One region of the Shewanella amazonensis SB2B genome, then DNA from elsewhere that is predicted to be linked to it. Evidence: predicted binding sites of a transcription regulator. Region 1 holds the regulator's gene; each other region holds the start of a gene.
The links. The regulator sigma-54, encoded in region 1, starts transcription at its own class of promoters, with help from an activator protein. The targets are predictions, from matches to a motif close to GTTGGCACGNNNNTNGNNT.
Positions count from the first base shown of each region.

Region 2: SAMA_RS12165 (FlgO family outer membrane protein) is a predicted target of sigma-54. The motif match lies at 2,282-2,300, and genes of this name have one in related genera.
Region 3: SAMA_RS12975 (YggN family protein) is a predicted target of sigma-54. The motif match lies at 1,630-1,648, and genes of this name have one in related genera.

Region 1 is NC_008700.1:3,661,017-3,666,592, forward strand. Features, by position in the region: gene SAMA_RS16085 (KpsF/GutQ family sugar-phosphate isomerase) at 1-8, shown strand, start outside; gene kdsC (3-deoxy-manno-octulosonate-8-phosphatase KdsC) at 8-556, shown strand; gene lptC (LPS export ABC transporter periplasmic protein LptC) at 553-1,110, shown strand; gene lptA (lipopolysaccharide transport periplasmic protein LptA) at 1,097-1,651, shown strand; gene lptB (LPS export ABC transporter ATP-binding protein) at 1,648-2,379, shown strand; gene SAMA_RS16110 (RNA polymerase factor sigma-54) at 2,491-3,972, shown strand; gene hpf (ribosome hibernation promoting factor) at 4,003-4,290, shown strand; gene ptsN (PTS IIA-like nitrogen regulatory protein PtsN) at 4,293-4,736, shown strand; gene rapZ (RNase adapter RapZ) at 4,733-5,576, shown strand, end outside; gene SAMA_RS16130 (HPr family phosphocarrier protein) at 5,571-5,576, shown strand, end outside.
Region 2 is NC_008700.1:2,786,930-2,792,505, forward strand. Features, by position in the region: gene flgM (flagellar biosynthesis anti-sigma factor FlgM) at 1-306, shown strand, start outside; gene SAMA_RS12155 (flagellar protein FlgN) at 415-849, shown strand; gene SAMA_RS12160 (LPP20 family lipoprotein) at 982-1,437, opposite strand; gene SAMA_RS12165 (FlgO family outer membrane protein) at 1,434-2,054, opposite strand; gene SAMA_RS12170 (flagellar assembly protein FlgT) at 2,352-3,527, shown strand; tRNA gene SAMA_RS12175 (tRNA-Arg) at 3,582-3,657, shown strand; gene SAMA_RS12180 (methyl-accepting chemotaxis protein) at 4,276-5,576, opposite strand, start outside.
Region 3 is NC_008700.1:2,985,895-2,991,470, reverse strand. Features, by position in the region: gene trmB (tRNA (guanosine(46)-N7)-methyltransferase TrmB) at 1-122, shown strand, start outside; gene SAMA_RS12985 (YggL family protein) at 153-479, shown strand; gene glsB (glutaminase B) at 483-1,397, shown strand; gene SAMA_RS12975 (YggN family protein) at 1,687-2,499, shown strand; gene SAMA_RS12970 (LysR family transcriptional regulator) at 2,822-3,763, shown strand; gene SAMA_RS12965 (DUF885 domain-containing protein) at 4,297-5,576, opposite strand, start outside.

The DNA.
Region 1 (5,576 bases):
TGATCTGATGCGCGAAGGACTCTACGGCCCCATTGATGATGCCATCTGGAACAAGGCCAAAGATATCAAGCTGCTCATTTGCGACGTAGATGGGGTCTTTTCCGACGGCCGTATTTACCTTGGCAATCAAGGGGAAGAACTTAAGGCATTTCATACCCGTGACGGCTATGGCGTCAAAGCCCTTCAGGGTGCTGGTATCGCGGTAGCGGTGATCACCGGGCGCAAATCCCAGATTGTGGAAAACCGCATGACGGCACTCGGGGTCGCCCATATCTATCAGGGCGTCGATAACAAGTTCGTGCCCTATGAAGAGTTACTTGGCCTCTACGGAGTCAATGGGGCCGAAGTGGCATACATTGGTGATGATATGGTGGATTTGCCTGTGATGAAGGCGGTGGGACTCGGCGTATGCGTCGCGGATGGCCACCCCTTTGTTCGCCAACACGCCGACATGGTCACTACGCTGCCCGGTGGGCATGGTGCCCTCAGAGAACTTGCCGATCTCCTACTGATGAGCCAGGGTAAGTTCGATTCGGCCCACGGGATGAGCGTATGAATCGGGTCACACTCGCCATCATTTTGCTGTTCGGCACCGCCCTGACGCTTTACTGGCAGGTGCAAAGCAAAAAGGCCAGTCAACCTCAGCTCACTGACAGTGTGCAAAAACCTGATTACGTGGCAACCGACCTTCGCAGCATCAGCTACAACGCCGAGGGAAAATTAGAAAGCCGCGTCAGTGCCGCCTACATGGAACACTTCGATGGCGATGCACAAACCCTGTTTACCCAACCTGTCTACACCCTGTTCCCTGAAGATGGTCAGGGTGAATGGCGCCTCACCGCCAAAACCGGCAGACTGGACAAGGCCAGTGACAAAGTCATGCTCGAAGACGAAGTACTGATCGAAGCTCTGACCATAGACGAGCCTTTGCAGCAGCTCAATACCAGTTATCTGGAGTTGGATCTCAAGACGATGATCCTCACCTCCGACAAAGAAATTATAATCAGCGGCAATAACTTCCACTTGAGCGGCCATGGTCTCTATGCTGATCTCAATGCCAAAGAAGTTAAGCTCTTAAGCAAGATTAAGGGAACCTATGAACCTAAATAAGTCGCTCATTCTGGTGCTGCTTTGCACCTGCAGCGCTGTGGCTTTGGCCAACACCAAGTTTGATTTGAGCCAGGAAGTCAAAATTGCCGCAGCCAACAGTTATGCCGATCTGAAAAACAAGCGCATTGTATACGAAGGCCCGGTGACCCTGACCCAGGGCAGCCTGGTGCTTAAGGCGGGTGAACTGAGCTCTTTCACCGACGAGAAAAGCGGTAAACGCATTCTGCTCGCCAAGGGTAACCCTGCCACTTACAGTCAGCAGGTGGAAGATGGCCGCACAGTGCATGCCAGTGCTACGGAAATCAGCTACAACATCGACAGCCGTGTAATGAGCCTCAAAGGCAACGCCAAGGTCGAGCAGGATGGCAGCCAGGTGAGCGCCGACTCCATCGTTTACGATATCGAAAAGCAGCAGCTCACGTCCCAAAGCAGCGGTAAAAAAGACGACCGGGTTATCACCATCATCAAGCCCGAAAATTACCAGCAGGATCTGCAGGATAAAGTTAAGACAGAGCAACCCCAGCAAGAGAAGCAGCAATGACCCAACTGACCCTGAAGGCCAGTAACCTCGCCAAGAGTTACAAAAACCGCCAGGTTGTCAAAAACGTCAGCCTCACCGTCAATACCGGCCAGGTGGTCGGCTTGTTGGGCCCCAATGGTGCCGGTAAAACCACCACCTTTTATATGGTGGTGGGTCTGGTACAGAGTGACAAGGGCAGCATACACATCAATGATGATGACCTGACGCTGGATCCCATGCATCTGCGGGCACGCAAGGGCATTGGCTATCTGCCACAGGAAGCCAGCATCTTTCGCAAGCTGTCGGTGCGCGACAACATCATGGCCGTGTTGCAGATGCGTAAAGAGCTGAACACCGATGAGCGTGAAGAGGCCTTGGAGCAACTGCTGGAAGAGTTTCACATCACCCACATTCGTGACAATCTGGGCATGTCACTCTCAGGTGGCGAACGTCGCCGGGTCGAGATAGCCCGGGCGCTCGCCGCAAACCCCAGATTTATCCTGTTGGATGAACCTTTTGCCGGGGTAGACCCCATTTCCGTTATCGACATCAAAAAGATCATCGAGCAATTGAAGAATCGTGGCCTTGGTGTGCTTATCACCGACCACAACGTGAGAGAAACCCTCGATGTGTGCGAAAAAGCCTATATCGTCAGCCATGGCGATTTGATTGCCGAAGGCACTCCTGCCGAAATCCTCGACAATCAGCAGGTGCGTGCAGTGTACTTGGGTGAGCAATTCAGGCTATAGTTAATTAACAAAGCCCCCTTCTCATATCCGGATAATCAGGGTGGTAAATCACCGGATAACCTGATAGAAAAGCTTTCTACCTGAATAATTTAGTGAAGGATTCGCAGTACAATGAAAGCGTCGCTCCAGCTAAAACTGGGACAACAACTCACAATGACGCCACAGTTGCAGCAGGCCATTCGTCTGCTTCAACTCTCTTCGCTTGAACTGCAACAGGAAATTCAGCAAGCCCTCGACGCCAACCCACTGTTGGAGCTGGACGACGAACTGGGCAGCGATCAGTTTGATGCCGACGGCGGCGATAAAGAATTTGATGACCAGTTCAGCCAGGAGTCCGTCTCAAACGACACCACGGACAGTGCCTCGCTGGAAACCTCAGACGCCATCAATCAGCAGTCCATGCCGGACGAGCTCCCGATGGATACCACCTGGGATGAAGTCTTTACGGCTGCCCCCGTGTCTGGCCCCGGGATCCGTGGCGAAGATGATATGCCGTTTCAGGGCGAAACCAGCGAAGGCCTCTACGAACATCTCGAATGGCAAAAAAATCTCACCCCTTTTTCCGATACCGATCTGGCCATTGCCACTGCCATCATAGATGCCATCGATGACAAAGGTTACTTGACCCAAAGCCTGGAGGAAATTCTCGAGGCCGTGGGCGATGACGAAGTGGAGCTTGACGAAGTTGAGGCCGTGCTCAAACGCATTCAACACTTCGACCCAATCGGGGTGGCTGCCCGTGATTTGGCAGAGTGCCTGCTCATTCAACTTGGGCAGTTTCCGGCGGATACCCCCCACCTGGACAACGCCAAGCTGCTTATCCGTGACCATTTGGACTTGATTGCCAACCGCGACTTCCGCACCCTGATGCGAAAAACACGCCTCAAGGAAGAAGAACTCAGAGACGCAATCGTCCTTATTCAGGGGCTGAATCCCCGTCCCGGTGAGTCGGTGACCAGCACCAAGGACGAGTATGTTATTCCGGATGTCTCGGTCAGTAAAAAAAATGGCCGTTGGGTTGTAGAGCTTAATCCCGATTGTATGCCTAAACTGAGTGTGAACCAGCAATATGCCGCCATGGCGCGCACCAGTCGCAACCAGGCTGACAGCCAGTTTATCCGCGGGCATTTGCAAGAGGCCAAGTGGTTTATCAAGAGCCTGGAGAGCCGCAACGACACCCTGCTGAAAGTCGCCAATTGCATAGTGCAGTTCCAGCAGGGCTTTTTTGAGTATGGTGAAGAAGCCATGAAACCCATGGTGCTCAACGATATCGCCGAAGCGGTAGAGATGCACGAATCCACCATCTCACGGGTCACTACCCAAAAATACATGCATACCCCAAGGGGTATCTTTGAACTCAAGTATTTTTTCTCCAGCCACGTCGGGACCGAAGATGGCGGAGAATGCTCATCTACTGCCATCCGCGCCTTTATCAAGAAACTGGTGGCAGCAGAAAATCAGAAGAAACCATTGAGCGACAGCAAAATGGCGGAACTTCTGGCAGAACAAGGAATCAACGTTGCTAGACGCACCATCGCCAAATACCGAGAGGCGATGTTGATCCCACCGTCAAACCAACGTAAGAGTTTATAACCCACCCAAGGTCTTTGGAGGAAAGTGTCTATGCAAATCAATCTGACTGGGCATCATATCGAAATCACTGATTCACTGCGTAACTACGTAGAGAGCAAGTTCTCCAAGCTTGAACGTCATTTCGAACAGATCAATAATGTCCACGTTGTTCTCAATGTTCAGAAATTGCAGCAAATCGCAGAAGCCAAGCTTCACCTCAACGGTGGCGAGGTATTCGCCACTTCAGAACATGAAGACATGTACGCCGCCATTGACGCCCTAATTGATAAATTGGACCGTCAGGTTATTAAACACAAAGAGAAACTGACCAAACATTAACGATGGAACTAAGTACCATCCTGGCGCCGGAGTGCACTAGCTGTGCCACTCCGGGCAGCAAGAAAAAGGTGCTGGAGCTGATTAGCGATCTCGCTGCTGCCCAGAATCCCTCCCTCTCGTCTCAAGAGATATTCGAAAGCCTGCTGGCCCGTGAAAAAATGGGTAGCACAGGTATTGGTAATGGTATTGCCATTCCCCATGGACGCCTTGGCACTATAGATAAGCCCTTAGCTGTGCTGATCAAGTGTGAAGAAGCCATTGGTTATGACGCCATTGACAAGCAACCTGTGGACATTCTGTTTGCCTTGCTGGTGCCGTCGGACCAGTGTCAGCAACATCTCAGCACCCTGGCCGCTATGGCCGAAAAGCTGAATGACAAGCAGATCCTCAAGCAGCTGCGTAAAAGCCACGATGAAAAGGAACTTTACCAGGTAATCATCGGATGAAACTCGTTATAGTCTCCGGGCGCTCTGGCTCCGGAAAGTCGGTAGCCCTCAGGGTACTGGAAGACTTGGGCTACTACTGCGTCGATAATTTGCCATTACAGCTGATTGGGCCCTTGCTTGCCCAGCTTAAGGGTAATAACGACAAGGTCGCCATCAGCATCGATATCCGCAATATGCCGGAGCAGGAAAAGGCCCTCGAAAAAGAGCTGGCAAGGCTCCCCGAAGGCGTCGAACTCACCAGCTTTTTCCTCAATTCCAGCGACAAGGTGCTGCTCAAACGCTACAGTGAAACCCGCCGTTTGCACCCCCTGTCCCGCAGCAAGGTCTCATTGCAGGAAGCTATCAAGCTCGAAGGCAAAATGCTGGCGCCCATTTCCAATATGGTCGACCACTTCATCGATACCTCCAATCTGAATGTCTATGAACTGGCTGATGCTGTCAGGCAGATACTACTTGGTCGCACAGACAAAGAGCTGGTGATCATCTTCGAATCCTTTGGTTTCAAGCACGGCATGCCCACAGAAGCAGACTTCATGTTTGATGCCCGCTTCTTGCCCAATCCCCATTGGGAACCCGAGCTGAGGCCCCTCACTGGCCTCGATGAGCCGGTTAAGCTGTTTTTGGAACGTCAGGTGCTGGTCAACAAGTACATCTGGCAAATCGAAAACCTGCTGGAAACCTGGTTGCCCCACCTGGAGCGTAACAATCGCAGCTACCTCACCATTGCCATTGGCTGCACCGGTGGTCAACACCGTTCTGTGTATATTGCCGAGCAGCTTGCCAAGCGCTTCGCCAACTCTCACCACAAGGTTGAGGCCCGCCATCGGGAACTGAATGCCA
Region 2 (5,576 bases), 870 kb from region 1:
GCGTCCAACCGCGTCGGCAACACCAGCAGTCCACTGACCAGTGCCCGCACTGCCCAGGCATCGGCAGCTCAAACCGCGCAGCCACAGGTACCTCAAAAGGCCGACTCGGTGATGATCACCAGTCAGGCTCAGCAATTGCAAAGCGTGCAGTCAAAGCTGTCTTCTCTGCCTGAAGTTGACCAAAAGAAAGTGGCCGAAATCAAGCAAGCCATAGCGGAAGGGCGTTATAAAATTGACCCTGAGAAGCTCGCGGCCAATATCGCCAGCTTTGAAGCAGAATTACAGGAATTGGGCCGCGACGCCTGATTTTCAGCACGGATTGGGAAACATCCAAAGCCGGCCATTTGATTATGGCCGGCTTTTTGCATTCATTTATTACTACCCCTGATGTCAATAAAACCGGGATGCAACACCATGGACCACGTCAATGAACTCAATCAGTTGCTCGATGCGCAACAAAGCCTGCTGGAGCAACTTCTGGCCGCTATGGCAGCTGAACGTGCAGCCTTGATTGCCCAAAACGCTTCTGAGCTGATGGCCATCGCAGAGCACAAGTCATCTGCCCTGTTACGACTGAAGCAAAATGATGATGCAATGGCGGCTCATCCAGGTCACAGCCTGCTGACAAGCGATAACGCCCTGGCAGCCAAGGTAGAGTCGATACAACACACACTTGCACGCTGTAAGCACGAAAACGAAGCCAACGCGCAGCTCATCGAGCACAGTCAGGCCAGTGTTAACCGACTGGCACAGGCGCTACAGGTAAGTCGTAACGCAAGTTCTCTTACCTACACGGATAAGGGTAAAACATCGACCATCTCTACCTTGGGCAGCAGCATCGAAGTTTGATGCGCCCGGGCCATACACACTTCGTTTCTACCTGCGCCCCCAGGCGAAATACCCTACAAAACGCCCAATATAAAAGCCCCATTCTCAGGGGCTTTTTTTACAACGCGGTTACCATCAACAGGGATGTCCACCTTAAAAGTAAGTCACTTCCTTCACCTTCGAGGGACGATTCTGCTGCTGATAGATATCCCACACACGAGCAAAATCCAGTTCCAGCTCAGTCACATAATGCTCGCCAACTGGATAAGCCTTGACCACTCTGGCTCCTCTTATCACGCCCGATACTGACGCTTTAATGCTGTCACTGCCCATGGCCCAATCATTCACGCTGGCGCCGGCACTGATTTTTTGACCGTAAACCTGCTCTGCCAGCTCTCGGTATGCCGCAAGTTTGGAGGCCTGCATCGCCATTAACACCTTTTCGGCCTGGGTTTTGGCGGGTTGGGTTGCCAAAGGCGCGTAACCAATAGCGGTCAACTTGGGAAAACTGGCAGGCGCCTCTGTTTCCCACTGTACATAACGGTCATCACTGCTTGCACAACCGGCTAAAAACACCAACGCCAAACAGGTGTAAATCCACTTTTTCATTTGTCTTCTCCAAGCAGAGTGACTCTGTCCAATCCAGGCGCTTCATAGCGATACAATAGCCCGTCTTTGGAGACCACTTGCTGAGAGTAACCCAGGTAATCTCTGAGATCGCCCGGACGACTGAACGATTGTGAGGCTGCCACCACCCGGTTATTGGCAATGTCGACCAGGCGACTGTTTACTGTCATGCCATCACGTCCCAGGCTGTAAGTGGCCACCAGCACATGCTGGGTCTGGGCAGTGTCCCGCAGCTTTTGCCAATCGCGGCTCAGCAACAAGTCCCCTTGCTCTGTAACTCTCAGGGTTTGGCTAATGGCGGTATCCACTACGTTAAAATACCGGGCGTGAAGCGCCGCCATCATTCCCTGCTGTAGCTGGCGAGCGAAACTGCCACTATGGACCATGTCATCCACGTTAACCGGTGTCGCAACCACGATGGGATCGGTGGAGGAAAGTACGTCATTGGTCAGCAGTAGCTCATTGACTATCTGCTGTGCCAGAACATTGACTTGCTCCCGTTGAGGATAGCCTTCGTTCCCATAGGATACACTCTGGGGAACTTTGGGTTGTCCCATTGCGGGCAACCAGACAAAAGCGAGTGCCAGAGTTGTGAACATTCGCGCCTTCATAGAGTCAACTCCATGATTTAATATAAGTTAATAAGAGAACCCAGTACCAGGTTTTCCAATCCATTACACAACTATCGGCAACTGTGGCAATTACTTTACTTCAAAACTCCATAATCCCACCTGAGGGAATGCCGATGGCGGCACGTAACTTGCTTAGCCCATACCACGACAGAACCATCCAGTCTCAAACCAGTGCCGCGGCAACATAAAGTGGCTTGCACGCCTTGTGCCAAAGACATCGACGGATGGAAACCTCAACCCTTTGAGATGTGGCAGGACAGGCATATGGGATTGATAAAATCCGCCCTTGTATTCAGTGCGCTCCTTGTGAGCATTCAGGCACAAGCCGACTGGGTGACGGCTCAGGGCGAGGCTGTGATTGTGAATGGCAACATCACCAAAGCACGTGCAGAAGCGATAGAACAGGCCGTCAGCTATGCAAGCCTGCAAGCAGGTGTCAGCATTGAATCCAGTCAACATATGGTCGATGGCCATCTCATTGATACCAGCACCCAGCTGATGCAACAACTGATGACCGGGCCCGTACAACTCATCAGTGAGCAGATTGAAAACAACCGCTTACGGGTACAATTGCGGGTCGAGCTGATGGAAGCGCCTCAAAGTCAGTGCCAGAGTACACATCTGAAAGCCGCAATCTTATTGCCGGAAGCGGCAGTGAGTCACCGCAGCCAATTGGCACAGGGGCAGATAAACAGTCTGGGAGCAGCCGTATCCCAGCAGCTCGCCCGCAGACTGGACAGTACCTCAGGCGCGGCCTTCGCCAACTTGCGACCGGGCGCACGGCTTGATTTGGACGCAAGACAACTTGCCGCCCCCGGCTATCGTTTGCCGGGTTACCTTGCCATGGCAAGCGACAGCCAATACGTGTTGGTCCCGCAGATCACCGATGTCTCTACCGAACCTGCACAGAGCAGCTATTTTGGTCTGATAACAGACGCTCCCGAGCGCCAATTTGCCCTTACCCTCACCCTGTTCCAGGGGATCAGTGGCGAAATTATCTGGCGTGACGAGTTCAACACCTCTGCTCCCTGGGAGTTTGAGCGTACTGAGCAGGTCTCTCCTGCCCATGACAGATTCTGGCGCTCCGCCTACGGCATGGCGGTGGATAAACTGCTGGTACAGGCGATAAAAGAACTCGACAAGGCACTGCTGTGCCGACCTGTACTGGGGCAAATTGTTGCCAGGCAGGGGCAAACCCTGATCCTGAATTTGGGCCGCCGTCATGGCATCAAGGTGGGGGATGAACTCGCAGTCGTGCTCGCCAAACACATTCCAGACAGGCTAAACGAGACCCGCGCCACCGGGAACAACACTAAAACAACCATCAGCATAACCCAGATCACCGAAGACAGTGCCCGCGCCGAACTCTCTGGTCTTGGCAGCGTCGACAACATCCAGGTAAGCGATATTGCGATAAAAACCGGGCAGAACAAGAATTAACCAGTTAAATATCAAGACTTTTAATCAAAGGTAAAATAGGTATAATCAGCGGGTCTCCCTATAGCTCAACAGGATAGAGCAGTCGCCTCCTAAGCGACCGATCGGGGTTCGAGTCCCTGTGGGGAGACCAGTCACTTCTGCTTGTGACTGCTTGCACAAGTTTCAAGCTTTTCTTTCAGTTCCTCTTTTCTCTGTCGACTCCGATGATTCAATTCCGCTTCTTTACTCGCTGACAGAGCCTTTTGTGTTAACTGTAACGCCTATCTACCGCTTGCACGGTGGTTATCTCTTTTTTGGTTACAACTTCCGGTGTGGGGTGTAATCAATCACCTGCAGTGGGCTTTCGTAAATCCCCCCCAAGTGACACGCTGCAAGCACATCCAAGTAAGCTCGACGACAGCATCCTTGCAGTCGACGGTCACTTGCGGGGATATGCCTGAAATTGGCGTGACCTTCAGCTTGGCTACCAGCTTGAGCAATGTGTTTGTTAAAATACCGCATCTCAGGAAATATGCTGAGGGCTCACCTTAGGTCGACCATGGTGACTCACTCTCTCTAAGTCCCGTCCTGTCGGGGTAATGACCCAAGGCCGGAGTCTTTGCTGATTAGATGTTGGGGGGACATAACACTTGAGGTGGGTTTCTGAGTCCTCCCCAAAAGGGGCGATCATCAATCACCGCTCGCTCCTTCCCTCGCGCCAGAAAGGCTACTGGGCTGCACGGGGCGGGCGAGCGGTGAATTCGAGCCGTTACACCTTAAATACCGCGATCAACTGCGCCATCTGCCTGGAGTCTTCTGCAATCCGGTCACTGGTGTGACCAACAGTTTCACTCTTGGACAGGTTTTCTACTGAAATCTCATTGATTCTATTAATATTTTCATTCAGCTCCGCAATCACGGCACTCTGTTCATCAGTCGCGGTTGCGATTTGCAGGTTCATATCATTTATCTGACCTATGGCCTGTTTAATCAGGCCGAGGGCATCCATCACCTGTGCCGTTTCATCTACCGTATTATCCGATTGCTGACGTGCTCTGGCAACCGATGCATTGACTTTGTCGACGGCGCCACGAATGGCTTCAATGATGGCATTGATCTCCTGAGTGGATTGTTGAGTACGGCTCGCCAGGGTTCTGACCTCATCCGCAACCACAGCAAAACCGCGCCCCGCCTCACCTGCACGGGCGGCCTCAATGGCAGCATTGAGTGCCAGCAAATTCGTCTGCTCGGCGATGCCCACTATCACATCGAGAATTTGCCCGATTTCACCCGAGCTGACTTTGAGTGCCTTGGCGATCTCTGAGGTCTCTTCCAGCTCGCTCGATAGCTGCCGAACATTGCCCATGGCATGGGTTACCACCAGGTTGGTACTGTCAGCCTGGCTGTCGGCATTTTTTGCCGATTTTGCCGCAAGCTGGGCATTCGCCGCCACTTCACTGGCCGTGGCAGACATTTGATTGATAGCAGCTGCCACACTCTGGGTTTCCTGTTGCATGCTGTTTGTGGCATGGGCCGCCTGGTGGGCAACATTCGAAAGCGAGGAAGATAACTGCCGGCTGTGGTCAACCGAATCGCGCACCGAGATCACCAGTGACTGAATACGACCAACAAAGGCGTTAAAGTATACCGACACCTGTGATAGCTCATCGCGGCCGCGCTCCTCCAGTCTCAAGGTCAGGTTGGCCTCACCTTCGGCAATGTTTTTAAAAGCCATCAGGGTTCGCTGCAAAGGCTCGGTCACACTGCGACTTATCATCAACAACAATGCCATCACAGGCCCCCACACCAACAGGAACACCAGCAAATATTGCCAGGTAAACTCCTGTTTCTGGGCCGCAATATCATCCACATAAATACCTGTGCCCACTATCCAGCCCCACTCACTAAAGCGCTTTACCACACTCATTTTAGGACTGGGGGCGTCAGCGTCTGGCTGATTCCACATGTAATTGACCAGAGCTGAATCACTGTTTTGCGTGAGGCGGATCATTTCGGCGAACAACTTCACCCCGTTGGGATCAGCCATTCCCAACACATTGGTATCAACCA
Region 3 (5,576 bases), 680 kb from region 1:
ATCAGTCTGATACTCAAACTTATGTGCCACGCCCGGACCATCGTCCACTGACCAAGTTTGAAAACCGTGGTCAGCGCCTCGGTCACGGTGTGTGGGACCTGATGTTTGAGCGTGTTGAATAATTTTATCCATCCATGAAAGAGGAAATAACCATGGCCAAAAACCGTAGCCGTCGTCTTCGTAAAAAGCTGCGTGTGGACGAGTTTCAGGAACTGGGTTTCGATGTACGCTGGGTGTTTGATGACAGTGTTGCTGAGGCTGAAATTGATGCCCTGGTGGATAAGTTTATCGACGAAGTGATTGAGCCTCGCAAACTGGGCTTCCACGGTGGTGGTCACAAGGATTGGGAAGGTATCATTGCCACCCAGTCACTGGGCAAGTGCACCGATGAAGACCGCGCCGCTGTGAAGGCATTCCTTGAAGGCCAGAAAGTGGCCAAAGTGGAAGTATCCGACCTGTACGATCTGTGGTGGGATTAATCCATGCTTGAGCAGGCTCTGCTTGACGACCTGGTCGCCAAAGTTAGACCCTTGCTTGGGCAGGGCAAGGTGGCGGATTACATTCCGGCCCTTGCCCGGGTCTCCCCCTATAAGTTGGGCATTGCGGTAACCACCATTGATGGTACCACCCTGGGGGCGGGCGATTGGCAAGAAGCCTTTTCCATTCAAAGTATTTCCAAAGTATTCAGCCTTACCGGCGCAATGATGCTCTATGAAGAGCGTGAGATTTGGTCGCGGGTAGGTAAAGAGCCGTCAGGTCACTCTTTTAACTCGCTGGTTCAGGTTGAACTTGAGCGGGGCATTCCACGTAATCCCTTTATCAACGCCGGCGCTCTGGTGATAGCCGATTTGTTGCAAAGCCGCTTGGGTGCGCCCAAACAGCGGATGCTGGAAATAGTGCGTATGCTGAGCCAGAACCACAAAGTCTGTTATGACAAGGTGGTGGCCGACTCTGAATACCAGCACAGCGCCCGTAATGCTGCCATCGCCTTTTTGATGAAGTCTTTCGGCAACTTCCATAACGATGTGGACAAGGTGCTCCGAAGCTATTTCCATTACTGCTCACTCTCCATGAGCTGTGCCGATCTCTCCCGCGCCATGGTGTATCTGGCCAACCAGGGCGTTAGCCTGGATGGCAATGAGGTGGTATCGCCCACCCAAACCCGGCGCCTGAATGCGCTGCTTGCCACATCAGGGCTCTATGATGGGGCAGGGGAGTTTGCCTACCGCGTGGGTATGCCGGGTAAAAGCGGTGTGGGTGGCGGAATTATTGCGGTGATCCCCGGCGACATGTCGGTATGTGTGTGGTCGCCGGCCCTCGATGCCAGTGGTAACAGCTTGGCGGGTACCCGTCTGCTTGAGCTGTTGGCACAGGAACTTGGCCGTTCAATCTTCTGATCGTGCTGTCTTTTTAATTTGCTCTACCCCCGTGGCCTTTCTGATTTGAGGAAGGCCATTTCCTTATTTCGGCAACTTATCTGCCGCATTTTCAATCTTGGCTAACATCAATTGGTGAAAAGCTTCACTTTTTGGTGATATCTCTCACTTTCCTGCCTGGTGTTCTCCAGATAAAGCGCCCACCATATCCAGTAATGGATGTTATGTTGTTTTAAATTAATGACTTAATAAAGTTGGCACATCCTTCGCTATATCAAAAAATATAAATCAAGACGCAAGGATAGATGCGATGAAAACCAAAAACCTTATCACCGGTGTAGCCCTGGCCACTCTGATTGGCGTGACTGTAGCTGTTCCTGCGAAAGCGCAGGGGATCAGTACCGACAACTGTGACGTTAACCTCAACTACGACATTTCTGTCGAGCCGAAAAAGCTGGTGCTGAGCCAGAAGGGTGATGAGTTTTATCGCTTCGAGCCGGGCAAACTCTTTGTGGACGGAAAGGAAGTCAAGCTCAATGCCGAGCAGCGTGCCCTTGTGGACAACTATGCCGACTCACTGGCAAACCAGGTGCCTGAATTTGTAGCCTTGGTAACCGATGCCATCACCCTCGCCAGCACAGCAGTAAATACAGCCCTCACTCCGCTGCTGGGCGATGAGACCAGCGCCCGCGTGGCAGAGCTGATGGACAATGTGAATGAGCGACTCGGTGAAGTCATGCACAAAGATGGCGACAGCTACTACGTGGGCGTGACCGACGGCTCTATCGATGAAGTGTTCGACAAGGAGTTCGAGCGTGAAATTGAAAATCTGGTGCAGGACTCTGTTGGCACTCTGATGATTAAACTCGGTACCGAAATCCTGTCGTCCGAAGGTGATAGCTTTGAAGCCAAGATGGATGCCTTTGGCAAGAAAATGGAAGCCATGGGCGAACAGATTGAGCGTGAAATGGAAAGTCAGTCAAAGACCCTTGAAGCGCGCGCCACCAAAGTATGTGACCAGTTTGAAACCTTACTGGCACTGGAGTCTGAACTTCGCACCAAGGTGCCTGCACTGTCAGAACTTGAGATTTCTGACCGTAAAGAAGCTCAGCTTCGCGAGTAAGTTACACCCGGGCTTGCCCTTGACTCTCTCAAGGTAACCCATGCGATACCCAATTTGACATCCCTTTGGTTCTTCCTTGAACGTTTGGCCCCATCCCTGGGGCCCTTTTTTTGCCGTTTAATGACCAGCCACATTAAGCCGAAACTGGAGACTCGGCGGCGATTTTTGTTATACTGCTAAAAAATAACAAAAAACCAGACTCAAACTGGCTTCCTGACTCTACCCTAACGTGCTTTTTTGGTATATCTGATTGATTATCATTGGTTTGTCCCGTTTTCCTCCCTTGGCGAGGACAGGCTGAACTTAGCTTAAGGCCACCTTCATGTTAGAACTGTTAGAACCCATTGCTATTTTTACCCATGTAGCCAGAGCCGGCAGTTTCAGCGCCGCGGCAAGAAAACTCGGGATTTCCAAATCCAAGGTGAGTACCCAGGTGGCCGATTTGGAACATAAACTGGGGGTTCAGCTTATTCAGCGTACTACCCGCAGTTTGAGCCTGACCGAGGCCGGACATCTGCTGTATGTACAGGGTGAAGAGTTGCTGCGCGATGCCGATCAGGCAGTCGCCAGCGTTCATAACCTCAATGATGCTACCCGTGGGGTCTTGAAAGTCGGTATCTCCCAATCCTTCGGTACCATGCACATTATTCCGGCCTTGCCTGAGTTTATGGCAAGACACCCAGAGCTTGAGCTGCAGGTGAGTCTGCTGGACCACAAAGTGGATGTGGTTAGCGAAGGCCTGGATCTGTTGCTGACCATGTCTGAGCAATTGCCTCTTGGTATGGTTGCCAGACCTTTAATGAAGTGTCAGTTCCTGCTGGTGGCCTCTCCCGAGTACATTGCCCGCCATGGTGAGCCAAGCCGCCCCGAGCAGTTGGTTGATCATAATTGTCTCGTGTATCACGGTGAGTGGCATGAACACAGTGTATGGCAATTCAAACGTGGCGATGATTACTGTGAAATAGGCGTTTCGGGTAATTTCCGGGTAGACAATGCACCGGCGCTCAAGTCGGCAGCTGTCAGCGGGCTCGGCGTTGTGTATCTCGCCAGTTATCTGATGGAAGATGAAATCAACAAGGGCACCCTGGTGCCTCTGCTGCGTGATTGGCAGCTGACCCATCACCTGCCATTGCAGGCAGTTTATCCCCGCCGTAAACATCTGGCACCCAAGGTAAGTTCATTCATCGACTTCATAAAAAATCACATAGGTACACCGCCATACTGGGATGCGCCTTATCAGTCACTGTATGACGAACGGCGATAATTTTAAAATTCATTGTTCGCAATAATAGATAATAGTGTGACCTCGGTATTTTATTGTGAATTATTTGGTTAATAATCAATAATTTGAGTATTCCCTAAAGCCGGCTTTCAGAGCCGGTTTTTTAGTATTCGCTTAAGCACTTTTTCTAAGCTTGCTTGAAGTCTGTTCTTAAATTCATACAATGGTCATCAATTGGATTGAGATGATCTGAGTCCGTGTTGACGGGGGAAATGACCCCTTCCGCTGTTGATGCGCAGGTCCGCGAAGAGCAAGTCTCAAGACAATGCCGGCAGAGTTTATTATTAAAACCGGTCCGGCCTTGAAACCATCATCCTAGTTTTTTGGTTTACCCCGGACTCAGTACCGGGGTGATTTTTTTGGATGAAACAAAATTTCGGATGCCCTGTACCCTACATAAACCGCCATTAAATTAACAAGTGCGGTGTATAGGCAGCCAATTGGGGAAAGCCCCAAGAAAAAAAGCCACAACCCTGAGGTTGTGGCTTTTTTTCGTTCCTTTATTTTTCAGTGCATTACAGCTTGGCGGCTTGCTGTTTGCTGTCTTTTACCCATTCCTGCACCTTGGTCTCGAGTACATCCAATGGTAGTGGGCCATTTTTCAGCAGTAGAGTATGGAATTCGCGGATATCAAACGCGTCTCCCAGAGACTTCTGGGCATAGGCACGCAGATCTAAAATTCGATTCATACCCACCTTGTAGGCCGTTGCCTGCGAAGGCATCACGATATGACGTTCAACCATTTTGACGGCATCTGACTCGGCGTTGGGTGTGTTTTCTTTGTAATAGGCAATGCCCTGTTCGCGGGTCCATTTCTTGGCGTGAATACCTGTGTCCACCACCAAACGGCAGGCGCGCCAGAGCTCCATGGCCAGGCGGCCGAAGTTGGAGTAAGGGTCTTGGTACAGGCCCATTTCCCGAGGGAAGAACTCTGTGTATAGGCCCCAACCCTCAACATAGGCAGTATATCTGCCAAAGCGACGGAATTTGGGAATGCCTTCCAGCTCCTGGGCGATGGCGATTTGCATATGGTGACCGGGTAATCCTTCATGGTATGCCAGTGCTTCCATCTGGTACTTGGGCATGGCCTTCATGCTGTACAGGTTGGCGTAGTATGTGCCCGGGCGACTGCCATCCGGGGCTGGCTGGTCGTAGAATGCCTTTCCGGCACTTTTTTCCCGGAATGATTCAACGGGTTTTACTATCAGGCCAGCTTTGGGTTTGATGGCAAAGACCTCATCAAGGCGGGCAGACATATTGTCAATCAATGCCTTGGCATCGTTGATATAGGCAGCTTTCCCATCGTCAGTATCGGGGTAGTAAAACTGCTCGTCGTTACGCATAAAGATAAAGAAGTCATTCAGGCTGCCTTTGAAGCCCACTTCTTTCATGATGTCGCGCATTTCGTTATGAATGCGGGCCACTTCCTTCAAGCCGAGCTCATGGATGGCGATGGCATCCATATCGGTGGTGGTGGTGCGCTTAAGGGCATTGTTGTAGAAGTCGTTACCATCTGGCAGTTTCCAAACTCCATCTCGGGTATCGGCTTTTTGTTCCAGAGTGTTCAGGTAAACAATCAGGTCATCGTAAGCTGGTTTTACCGCATTGTTCAGGGCCAGTTTAGCTTCGCTGAAGAGGTTCTCCTTGGTGGTGGCATCCAAATTCAGAGCGTCGACTTTCCGTTTGAAGTCAGCCCACAGGGTGCTGTCTTCACCTTCTTCAAAGGGCTCGCCTTTGATGATATTACGGCTGTCGTTAATCACGAGGGGGAACACAAACCTGGGCGCAATGATGC